Regions from separate parts of the Brevundimonas vesicularis genome, predicted to be linked through region 1. Evidence: predicted binding sites of a transcription regulator. Region 1 holds the regulator's gene; the other holds the start of a gene.
What was found. The regulator LexA, encoded in region 1, represses DNA repair genes until DNA is damaged. The targets are predictions, from matches to a motif close to ATGTTCNCNANNTGTTCT.

Region 1 (5,702 bases):
GCGAGCCGACCCCGTCGCAAGTCGCCGCCGCCGTCACCGCCATGCGGATGCGCGGCGAGACCGTGGACGAGATCGCCGCCTTCGCGGGCGCCATGCGTGAAGCCGCCCTGACGCTGGACCATCCCTATGAGGTGATCGACACCTGCGGCACCGGGGGCGACGGTCAGCACACCTACAATATCTCGACCGCCGCCGCCTTGGTTCTGGCCGGCGCCGGTCTGAAGGTCGCTAAACATGGCAATCGGGCGATGTCATCGAAATCAGGCTCTTCCGACGTCTTGTCGATCCTGGGCGTGAACCTGATGGCGTCGCAGGCGCAGCAGAAAAAGGCGCTGGACGAGGCCGGCATCTGCTTCCTGTTCGCGCCTGCCTATCACGGGGCGATGCGTCATGTCGGGCCGGTGCGGGCCGAGATCGGTTTTCGCACCGTCTTCAACCTGTTGGGACCGCTTTCGAACCCGGCGTCTGCAAGGCGACAGGTCATGGGCGTCTATGATCCGCGCCTGCTGGAGCCGCTGGCTGAGGTGCTGGGCCGGCTTGGCGCCAACCGGGCCTGGACCGTTCATGGCCAAGGCCTGGACGAACTGGCGACTTCTGGCCCCACGAACGTCGCCGAATGGAAGGATGGCGCGGTTCGTCGCTTCCAGGTCACGCCCGAGGACGCCGGCCTGCCGCGGGCCTCTGTCGCAGACATTCGCGGCGGCGACGCCGAGGAGAACGCCGTCGCCCTGCGCGCGCTTCTGGCCGGCGCGGCTGGCCCTTACCGCGACATCGTGCTGCTGAACGCCGCCGCCGCCCTCGTGGTGTCCGATCGCGCGGCCGATCTGGCCGAGGGCGCCGCGCTCGCCGCTGCCGCAATCGACGACGGTCGAGCCGCCGAGGCGCTGGATCGCCTGGCCCGCATCACCTCCACGCCGCTGGAAAGCGAAGAGCCCGCATGACCGACTTTCTGGACCGTATCGCCGCCTACAAACGCGAGGACGTCGCCGCCCGCAAGGCTGCGACCTCGCAGGACGCGATCGAAGCCCTGGCCCGCGCCGCATCGACCCCGCGCGGCTTTCGCGCCGCGTTGGAGCGGGTCGGAAAGGAAACCGGTCGTCCCGCCCTGATCGCCGAGATCAAGAAGGCCAGCCCATCCAAGGGGCTCATCCGGCCCGATTTCGATCCGCCGGCCCTGGCCCAAGCCTATGAGGCCGGCGGCGCGGCCTGTCTCTCGGTGCTGACCGATGGCCCCAGCTTCCAGGGCGACGACGCCTATCTGGGACAGGCCCGCGAGGCTGTCGCCCTGCCCTGCCTGCGCAAGGATTTCCTGGTCGATCCCTGGCAGGTCGCCGAAAGCCGCGCCTTGAGCGCCGACTGCATCCTGATCATCCTCGCCATGATCGACGACAACCTGGCGGCTGAACTGCTGTCGGAAGCCGAACGCTTTGGCATGGACGCGCTCATCGAGACCCACGACGAGGACGAAATGGCGCGCGCCTGTGCGCTTGGCGGCGATCTTGTCGGGGTCAATAACCGCTCGCTGCGCACGTTCGAGGTCGATCTGGAAACCACGGAGCGGCTGTCCATGCTGAGCCCCGTTCGGGCCCTGCTGGTCGCGGAGAGCGGCATCTTTACGCCCGACGACGTGGCGCGGGTTTCGGCGGCGCACGCCCAGGCGATTCTGGTCGGCGAGAGCCTGATGCGGCAGGCCGATGTCGAGGCGGCCACCCGTCAGTTGCTGGCCGTTTGAGCCGAGACGCGGCGGCAAGCCTCGCCGTTAAGTTGACATTAGCAAGGAACACTTACAGAACATCGACAAATGTTCACGGCCCGTTCCGATTCGTCGGCGGGCGCATGAGGGCCTGGCGATGCTCACGCGCAAACAGCACGAACTGCTGATGTTCATCCACGAACGCATCCAGGAGACCGGCGTCTCCCCTTCGTTCGACGAGATGAAGGAGGCGCTCGATCTGGCCTCCAAGTCCGGCATTCACCGGCTGATCACGGCGCTGGAGGAACGCGGCTTCATCCGCCGTCTCGCTCACCGCGCCCGCGCGTTGGAAGTGACGAAACTACCCGAACAGGCGACGGCCGGCGCGCCGCGCGGTCGCACCGGGTTCAAGCCCGACGTCATCGAAGGCGGCGGCGGTGTCCGACCTGCGGCCCCGATGGCGGCCAACGACACCCGCGAACTGCCGCTGATGGGCAAGATCGCCGCCGGCACGCCGATCGACGCGATCGAGCATGAAACCGCCCGCTATCCGGTTCCGGAGTCCATGCTGGGCTCTGGCGAGCACTACCTCCTAGAGATCGAAGGCGACTCCATGATCGAGGCCGGCATCCTGAACGGTGACATGGTGGTGATCAAATCGACCGACAACGCCGCCTCCGGCGAGATCGTGGTGGCGCTGGTCGAGGGCGAGCAGGCGACGCTGAAACGCCTTCGCAAGAAGGGCGCCTCGATCGCGCTGGAGCCCGCCAACCGCAACTACGAAACAAAGATCTACGGCTCGGATCAGGTCGCGGTTCAGGGCAAGCTGGTCGGACTCATGCGCCGGTATCACTGACCTCCGGATCGGACTGACGCGTCCAGGGGCGGTCGCCGCGAACGTCGGCCGTCCACACCGCGCGCCATCGATTTGGCTTGCCCGAACGGACACGCCACAACTCCACGGCTCCGCCCCGCGCAAAGTCCACGCCGTCCAGGACAAGGCGATCCTGACAGACGCTTGGAATTGAGGTGACGACAGCGCGGACGCTGACGACGGGCGCTGCGCGGCATAAGGCCTCCATCTGATCTGAGCTCGGCGACTTTCGCCCCCACCAGATGGCAACGGGCCCGGCCTCATCGGTGTCCGGCCGACAGGAGAAGCGCTCGCAAACCCAGCCCGTCTCTGATCGATCCGCCATGGTCAGCCCTCGTCGTCGCGACCACAGATCCACGGCAAACTCGCGCACGCCAGGCCGCACGACGACCGCTGCCTGATCACGGTGAAAGGCGGCGTTGGTTCCGCCATCGCCAAGCCAGAGGTCCGGCGTCGGTTCACGCGGCCAGATCAGGACGGCGGCTGCAAAGGGCAGTCCCAACCAGCGCAGGCGGCCTTGCCACAAACAGACGAACAACACGCCCAGGAACGCGACCGGCAGGACATAGTTCGGCGCGCTGGCGACCGTTCTGACCGCGCCTGGCAATCCCGCCGTCCAGGCGCCGATCGCCAGCATCAGATCCACGCCCCATCCTGCGACCGCCAGCAACGGTCCCCCCAGCCCCAAGGGTTCCAGCGCTGCGCCCAAGGCCAGCGCCGGCATCAGGATGAAGTCCGCCACGGGCGACGTGCCGAGATTGGCCAGCAGTCCGTACATGGCGGTGCGGTTGAAATGCTGCATGGCGAACGGTCCCGTCGCCAGTCCCGCGACGATGCTGGCCGCAACAGCCGCCGTCAACCAACCGCCCAGCCGCTGCACCGCCAGGATCGGCCACGGCGCGGATATTTCGCGGGGGCGCTTCGGCCAGGCCTCGACCAGGGCGACCAAGGCCGCCGTCGCCGCGAACGACATTTGGAAACCCGGCGTGACGATGGCTTCAGGCTGTATGGCCAGAACGATGAAGGCCGCCACAGCCAGGCCATGCATCGTGACCGCCTGTCGATCCAGCAGGATGGCCAGAAACGCGATGGAGGCGGTGATGGCGGCCCGCTCTGCCGGCGGGGGCGCGCCCGACACCACCAGATAGACCCCGACCCCCGTGAGGCCCGCCAAGGCCGCGACCTTCTTGCCGTGAACCCGCAGGGCCAACCACGGCCAGGCCGCCACGCCCAGCCGCACCGCAAAGAAGACGAAACCGCCGACGGTGGCCATATGCAGCCCTGATACCGACAGGATGTGCGCCAGGCCGGAATCGCGCATCACATCCATGTCCTCCTGACTGATCCAGGTTTCATGACTGGTGGTCATGGCGGCGGCGATCCCGCCGGTCCGCTCGCCGAGCCTTGCCACGATCCGCTCGGCCAGTGCGAAGCGGGCGCCGTTGACCGCCATTTCAAGTCGAAGTCGCCACGGCGGCGGGGCAAGCTCGGCCCCACGCGTTTCGCCCAAGGCAAACGCCACGCCGCCCATGCCCTGAAAGAAGGCGTTGCGGCCGAAGTCGTAGGCGCCGGGGCTGGCCGGCGCAGGCGGCGGGTTCAGAATGGCGAACAGGCGGATCGCTTCGCCGGGTCGCGGCGGCTCGCCCCGCACCGTCGCTCGCAAGCGCACCGGCGTCTGGTCTGGCGTCAGTCCGCGGATCCAGGCCGGCGCAATCACGACCCGCGCGCCTCGCTGCCCCGTGCTGTCGACATCGACAACCCAGGCTTCGATCACGGTCGGTTCGCCGAGGGCGGGCGCGATCGGCGCGGCGACGGCTTGGGTGCGCACCTTGGCCGCCGCCAGCCCGCCTGACGCGCAGGCGACCATCAACAGCAGCCAGGTCAGACGTCGCGACCCGCCGCGCCGGCGCGCCACGCCCCACAGCCCAAAGGCCAAGGCGGCGCCCAGCAACAGTGGCCACAAGACCGGCTCGGCTCGCAGAGCGAAATAGACGCCTCCGCCCGCGCCGAATGCGACCGGCGCCCATAGCCGCCATCTCAGGGTCTGTGCGGCGACCTCGGCGTGCAGCCAGGCGCGCAATCGCGCAGCGGGGGTAGGTTTTGCCGCATCGGGGCGTATAAGGGCCTCGCTTACGGACCCCTCCCCCATGACCTCACCTTCTTCGACTGTCGTCACCCGCTTCGCCCCCTCGCCGACAGGCTATCTGCATATCGGCGGGGCGAGAACCGCTTTGTTCAACTGGCTGTACGCCAAGAGACACGCTGGACGTTTCCTGATCCGGGTCGAAGACACCGACCGTGAACGCTCGACCGATGAGGCGGTGAAGGCCATTTTCGACGGCCTAAGCTGGCTGGAGCTGTTCGCCGACGACGAGCCGGTGTTCCAATTCAGCCGGGCCGATCGTCACCGCGAGGTGGTCGATCAACTGCTCGAAACCGGCCACGCCTACCGCGACTTTACCTCGGCCGAGGAGACCGGTCGTCTGCGCGATGAGGCCAAGGCGGAGAAGCGCACTTTCGAATCGCCCTGGCGCGACCGTGAGCCGACCGTGGACGATCTGGCCCTGCCGCACGTCGTGCGCTTCCGTCGGCCAAAGGCGACGACGGTCACGGTGGCCGATGAGGTCCAAGGCGACGTGAACTGGTCGACCGACGACCTGGACGATCTGGTTCTGATGCGTTCGGACGGCGCGCCGACCTATAATCTCGCCGTCGTCGTGGACGACCACGACATGGGGGTGACCCACGTCATTCGCGGCGACGACCATCTGAATAACGCCGCGCGACAGAGCCTGATCTACGGTGCGCTGGGCTGGACGCGTCCGACCTTTGCCCACATCCCCCTGATCCACGGCCCGGACGGCGCCAAACTGTCGAAGCGTCACGGCGCCCAGGCGGTGCATGAATACGCGGAGATGGGCTACTTGCCCGAGGCCATGCGCAACTATCTGGCCCGTCTCGGCTGGGCGCACGGCGACGACGAACTGTTCAGCGACGCCCAGGCCATCGAATGGTTCGACCTCGCCGGCATCGGCAAGGCGCCGGCCCGCCTGGACTTCGACAAGCTGGCCCATGTCAATTCGCACTGGCTGCGTCTGGCCGACGACGAGCGGCTCGCCAAGCTGACGCTGGATG
Region 2 (5,702 bases), 140 kb from region 1:
GAGGTGCGTTTTCGCACAAAGGAACGGTGAGCCAGGGGGCGTCGTTGCCCATCCATGAGCGACTTGACAGCCAATATCGTGGGTACAGCGGCGGCGGTCTGCTCGATCACGAGCTTTGCGCCCCAAGCCCTCAAGATCTGGAAAGAGCGCGACGCGTCTTCGGTCAGCCTCAGGACCTATTCGCTCACCGTCACCTGTTTCATCCTCTGGGTTGTCTATGGCGTCATGACCCGAGCCTGGCCGGTGACTGTGTCGAACAGTTTTGCCCTGGTCATGGCGGCCTGCGTCCTGATCATGAAGTGGCGGTTTCGCGACGGCGATCCTGACGAGCATTAGGTCGCATCGACCGGCTACCGCCTATCCCTCGCCTTGCCCGTGCTTGTCAGACGTGGCCTGGTCAAACCGGTATTGCTGAGGAGAGCCATGCAAACGTGTTAGTTGTCCGATCAACAAGCGGCAGCAATGGACGATCGGTCAGCAATTTCTAGACAGCGCGGACCGCTCGAGATTGACCCCGGTCGAAAGGCGTCAGCCGAAGAGCCCGTGCAGCCACCAGCTGAGATCGCCGGTCTGAGGCTGTTCGCCATCGCCGCGTCGAAAGACCCAGAAGCGGTGCCCAGCCTCGTCTTCAAGCTGGAAATAGTCGCGCACCGCATCGCGTTCGCCGTCGCGTCGCCACCATTCGCCGAAGATCCGCTCAGGACCGTCAGCGCGCCTGACACGATGGCGGACGCCGCTCCAACTGAAGGCGACCGGCGGCTGGTCGGGCAGGAGCGCGACGGCCTCTATGGCTTCGGGCTTAGCGAGCAGCCGTGAGGGGCGCGGCCAGCGACGCGTCCAGGTTTCCGGCACCGGCGGCGCGGTCGGCGGCAGTTTGCGGATTGAGCGTTCGGGCACGTCGCTCTGCGCGGGGGCCATCCGGTACAGGTTTTGCGGGCCGAGACGATTGGCGAGCAGATCAACAAGATCGCCGATGTCGGGCGTCGCCGGGCCGCACAGATCACCGGAACTCGGCGACCAGTCCAGCGGCAGGACGACCGGCGCCGCCAGGACCATGGCCTCCACGCCGCGGCCAGGATCGATGGTTTCAATCTTGTCGCAGAGCAGACGGGTGAGCCGCGCGACATCACGGACGGGGCGCGCCAGTCCGACGCGGATGGCCTCGGTCCGGTTGTCGATCCGTTCAAACCGCAGGTCGAGCCGCGACGCGCCAAGCCCCTGAGCCTCGAGCGCCTCGCTCAGGGCTTCGACCAGTTTCAGCGTGTAGCGTGCCAGGGTCTCGGGCGCGCCGATCGGCTCGGCGAAGACCCGCCGGACCTGGATCAGTTCCGGAGCGTCGATCGGGGTGATCGGCTCCTGGGCGCGACCGTAGGCTTGATCCAGTCGGCGGATCAGTTCCGGCCCGAAGCGCAGGGCCAGAGGCGCGCGGGGCTTGGCCTCCAGTTCGCCTATGGCGTCGATCCCCAGACGTCCCAAGCCATCGACCATGTCGGCGGGCAGGCGCAAGGCGCGCAAGGGCAGGCGACGGATGGCAGGCCCCCCGCGCGCGACGACAATGGTTGGTTCGGCGAGGTTGCGGGCCAAGGCATGGGCGGCGCCCCACGTGTCGGCGAGGGCGGCGAGGGCGCCCAGGCCGACAGCGGCGGTCTGGGCGATCAGATCCTCGAGCAGGCCCTCATCGCCGCCATAGCGGTGACCGGCCCCGGTGACGTCGAGCACCAGGCCGTCCGGCGGGTCGGCGGCCACGATCGGCGCATAGCGGCGCAGCGCCCAGAGGGCGAGTTGGTCCAGGGCGGCCGCGTCGCCTGCCGGATCGAAGGGATGGACGACAAGATCGGCGACCAGGGCCCGGGCTTGGGTCGCGGCCATGCCGGGATGCAGGCGATGGGCGCGGGCGGCGGGGTCGGCGGCCAACACCACGCGTTTGCGGCCTTGGCGCCCGACCAGGACCAAGGGCGTCTCAGGCGACGGCGCGTCGGGTCCAAGCCAGCGTCGCAGCCGATCGGTCGGCCAGGTGGGGAGGTAGAGCGAGACGACCCGTCTCATCGCAGGCTTCCAGTTCGAAATCCGCGCAGGCTCCGGCGCGGCAGCGGATCAGTTCGACGAACCAGCGCGGGCGGCCGACGCCGGGCACGGGCAGGGGGGCGGAGGGCAGGGCGGTGACCCGCCAGCGGGTGGCGGCGGCAGTCGGTTGGCCGAAGTCCGCCGCCTCGGCCTGACGACGCCATCGTCGGACTGCCAGTCCGAGCGAGCCCGTGTCCTCGGCGACGAGCTGCAGGCGCCTCGACGCCATCATGGACAGGCGGGCGACTTCGCCGACGACCGCGCCGAAGCCGCCGTGACGCAGGCCGTCCTCGAAGGCGGCCAGCAATCCGGCCTCGTCCTCGGCCTCCACATAGATGACTCGGTTCGAAGACAGCCCCGCCTGCTCCAGCGCCGGCGCGAACAGGTCCGGGCGGGTCACACACCAGAGCACCGGCCCCTGGGTGCGCGCTGCCACACCGGCCGCAAACAAGGCGGCAACGGCCCCGTCGATGGCCCCGTCGCCGCCGCCAGTCACCTCATGCAGCGCGCCGAGCGCCAAGCCGCCGGCGGGCAGCCGGCGATCGAGCGCGGCCAGTCCAAACGGCAGCACGCCGCCAGGCGGACGTCGACCCGCCTCGATACGGGCGATCTCCGCGCGGAGCGCCTGGAAGGATGGGGAGGCGGCGGACATGTTCTCCTGAAACCGGATGCGAGCTGAACGTTCCTTATTTGTTCTTATTCGAGCGTGTGAGAGTCAAGGCGGATCGCAACGGCGTTGTGGATCGCCCTGTGGGCGGCGCCATCCCGGGCGCGGCGCGTTAGCCCCACGATGACGCAGCCCCTCCGATACCCCACCACCCCCGACGGCCGCTATTTCGTGGTTCGAGGCCGGCTGTGGCGGTGCTCCAATCCTGCTCTGTCGGCGGAGGCGAGGGACGAACTGGTGCATGATCTGATGTCGGCGCGCCGGGCGGTGCGGACGGCCTTGGCGGCTGAGGATACGGACGCTTTGGCCGCAGCGCGGCGCAGCGTCGACAAGGCCAAGGTGGGGTTGGGTGAGCGGGGCCCTGTGTGGTGGACCGACGGCTCGCCGGATCTCAATCGACACATGGCGCGAAACACTACCTATGCAGACTGGTTCGCCAGTCTGGGCGAGACGGCCGAATGACCACAGCACTCGACCGTTTCGTCCTAGCTCAAGACCCCGTGATCGAAACGGCGATGGCCGAGCTCGCGGCGGGTCGCAAGACAAGCCACTGGATGTGGTTTGTCTTCCCCCAGGCCCGGTCGCTGGGACAGTCTTCGACAGCCGCCTTCTATGGCATTGGGTCGCTCAAGGAGGCCGAGGCCTACCTGGCTCATTCGGTTCTAGGGGAGCGGCTTGCCCGCGCCACCCGGACTGCGACCACGGCGCCGGCGGCGTCGGTGCATCAGCTGTTCGGATCGCCCGATGATCTCAAGTTCCGCTCATCGATGACCCTGTTCGCCGCCGTGGCGGCCGATCCAACCGTGTTCGACGCGGCGCTCGCACGTTGGGGCCTTTCGCCTGATCCGTTGACCGCAGGCCTTGTGTCGACCGCCAAGACGGGACCGGATCGTCTTTAAACAACGATCGGAGGCTTTACGCGGTTCAGGCGTCGATAACTGACAGAGCGCCGTCGGGCAGCGGGCGCTGAAGCGCCTTGGCCGTTTCCCACGGCGCCGTCATCCAGGCTTCGATCTCGTTGGGCTGCGTCAGGATCACTGGCATGGCCTTGGGGTGAACCGCGCCGACCTCGGCGTTAGGGTCGGTCGTCAGGAAGGCGAAAACGTCGATCGTCTCCATGCCGGTCTTGATCTTGCGCACGCTTGTGTGGGCCTGAACGTGAATGCCGGCGAAGAAGGCGAGCGGCTCGGGTTCGTCTACCGCGAGCTTGAACCAGACGGGTCGGTATTTTCCGGCCGCGTCCCGGCCCGGTTCGCTGAAGGCCGTGAAGGGGATCAGGCAGCGCGACGCCGGCGACAGATGTGGGCGCCAATGGCTCGAGTTGGTGTTGCGGACGTTGGTCGTGCCGCTGTCGGGTTCGAACTCCAGGATTTTCTGGAAGTCGACCGCACCGCCTTTGGCGCGCAGCTTGTCGGCGCGCTTCGTCGCATTGTCAAAGATCATCTTCTTGGACGACGGCATGCCCCAGCGCGCGGATGCAAGGATGCACTCTGCGCCCGCCCAGCGCACGATCGGCGCCGGATAGTCGGGATAGATATCGCCCGGCGCGAGGTTACCGACGGTCGACCGCATCGCGTTCGCCGCATCCATTATGGCTTGGGGGCCAGAGCGCTGGCGATACAGATTGCACATCAGGCCCTAGCCTTTTTCAGATCGGCAGCGAGGGATTTACGATCCGCCTCATAGGTCGCATCCGCCTCCTGACGCGCCTGGCTTAGCGCGGCCTGTTGTTCTTCGAAATCAGCCATTACCGCCCGATGACGTTCGTCCAGATCGGCCAGCGCCGCCTGAAGCTTTTCGATTTTGGCGGCCCTCGCCTTGGACGGTCCCTGAGGTCTCGCGGGTTTAGCCTTGCCAATCTTGCCGACATCGATCGCGAGGCCGCGTTCGACGACCTCGCCAGGAGAGGCCAGCGCGGCCTCGAAATCCGGTCCGCCGGAAAGCTGGCTGGCCAGGCCGGTTGCGAACAGATCCTGCTTTGAGCCCCAGGCCTCCAACGCCTTGGCTCGCGAGGTGGTGGCGACGGTGAAGGCATGGAAGCCGTCGGACCAGGTGAAGACCTTCAGCTTGGCCGCCATTTCAGTCGATCAGTCCGCGACGCTGCATGTCCATGATGATGGGATCGGTCAGCGAAGAGATGACCTCCATGTCAAAGGCGTCCTCAACTTCCGTCTCATCGGCAAATGAGCGTGGTTGGTTCTGCCGCAGTTCGGAAGTCGCCAAGATGACTGGACCACCTGCTGCCGGGCCAGATGCTCGATGCGTTGAAGGCGAACGCCTGCCCGTGATCTGATGAGGGTCTTGCGTGTCGCCATCAGGTAGTCCTCCCAACCGAACCCTGACACGCAGGTCGGCGAATGTGGAGTCGCGACCGTGCATGGGACCAGTCTGAGTAAGCGCACGACTTGCACGGCACCAGATGGGTCTGCCGTCCCCGCACTCGCGACATTTGTTCCACCCATGGCCACGCTTGAAAATCTTCCATCGTTCATGAGCGCCTAAAGGCGAGTGAAGCCTAGCGTTCACACAAATCAAATCGTTGGCAAAACGATTCCGCCCCAAAGGGGCCGATAGGAAAATCATCCTGTGATGGATGATGCACACATTACGCACACCTGCGTTGGGTATAAGTCACGGTATTTTAACATGAAAAACCGGGCGCAAAATGGGTCATAAGTGACCCACAACATCGCTATGTCTATTTACCGCGTCTAATCAGTCATCTAAGTGGGTTGCCGACGATCCACCCCTACTGGAGAAAATCAGTGGTTACGCGACGCCCGCGCATACAAGCCTACATCGAATATGACGTTTACCGTCGGGCGGAAAATCAAGCCAAGCGGCTGGGAAAGACAATGAGCGAGCACGTGTCGGACGCGTTGGTCGCTTACTCACCTGACATGACGGAGTGGTCTGCCAAGCAGGCCGGCTATCAGACAATGATGATTTTGAGCCTCACCCTGGCGATGGC

Region 2: a site for LexA is predicted at 2,744-2,761, ahead of O2K97_RS09285 (ImuA family protein). Genes of this name have one in related genera too.

Annotation. Positions count from the first base shown of each region.
Region 1 is NZ_CP114278.1:2,005,721-2,011,422, forward strand. It holds gene trpD (anthranilate phosphoribosyltransferase) at 1-941, shown strand, start outside; gene trpC (indole-3-glycerol phosphate synthase TrpC) at 938-1,732, shown strand; gene lexA (transcriptional repressor LexA) at 1,851-2,549, shown strand; gene O2K97_RS10015 (ComEC/Rec2 family competence protein) at 2,530-4,647, opposite strand; gene gltX (glutamate--tRNA ligase) at 4,715-5,702, shown strand, end outside.
Region 2 is NZ_CP114278.1:1,868,900-1,874,601, forward strand. It holds gene O2K97_RS09275 (SemiSWEET family sugar transporter) at 55-336, shown strand; gene O2K97_RS09280 (Y-family DNA polymerase) at 529-2,046, opposite strand; gene O2K97_RS09285 (ImuA family protein) at 1,961-2,716, opposite strand; gene O2K97_RS09290 (hypothetical protein) at 2,855-3,193, shown strand; gene O2K97_RS09295 (DUF1810 domain-containing protein) at 3,190-3,630, shown strand; gene O2K97_RS09300 (SOS response-associated peptidase family protein) at 3,656-4,303, opposite strand; gene O2K97_RS09305 (hypothetical protein) at 4,363-4,809, opposite strand; gene O2K97_RS09310 (hypothetical protein) at 4,811-4,954, opposite strand; gene O2K97_RS09315 (hypothetical protein) at 5,587-5,702, shown strand, end outside.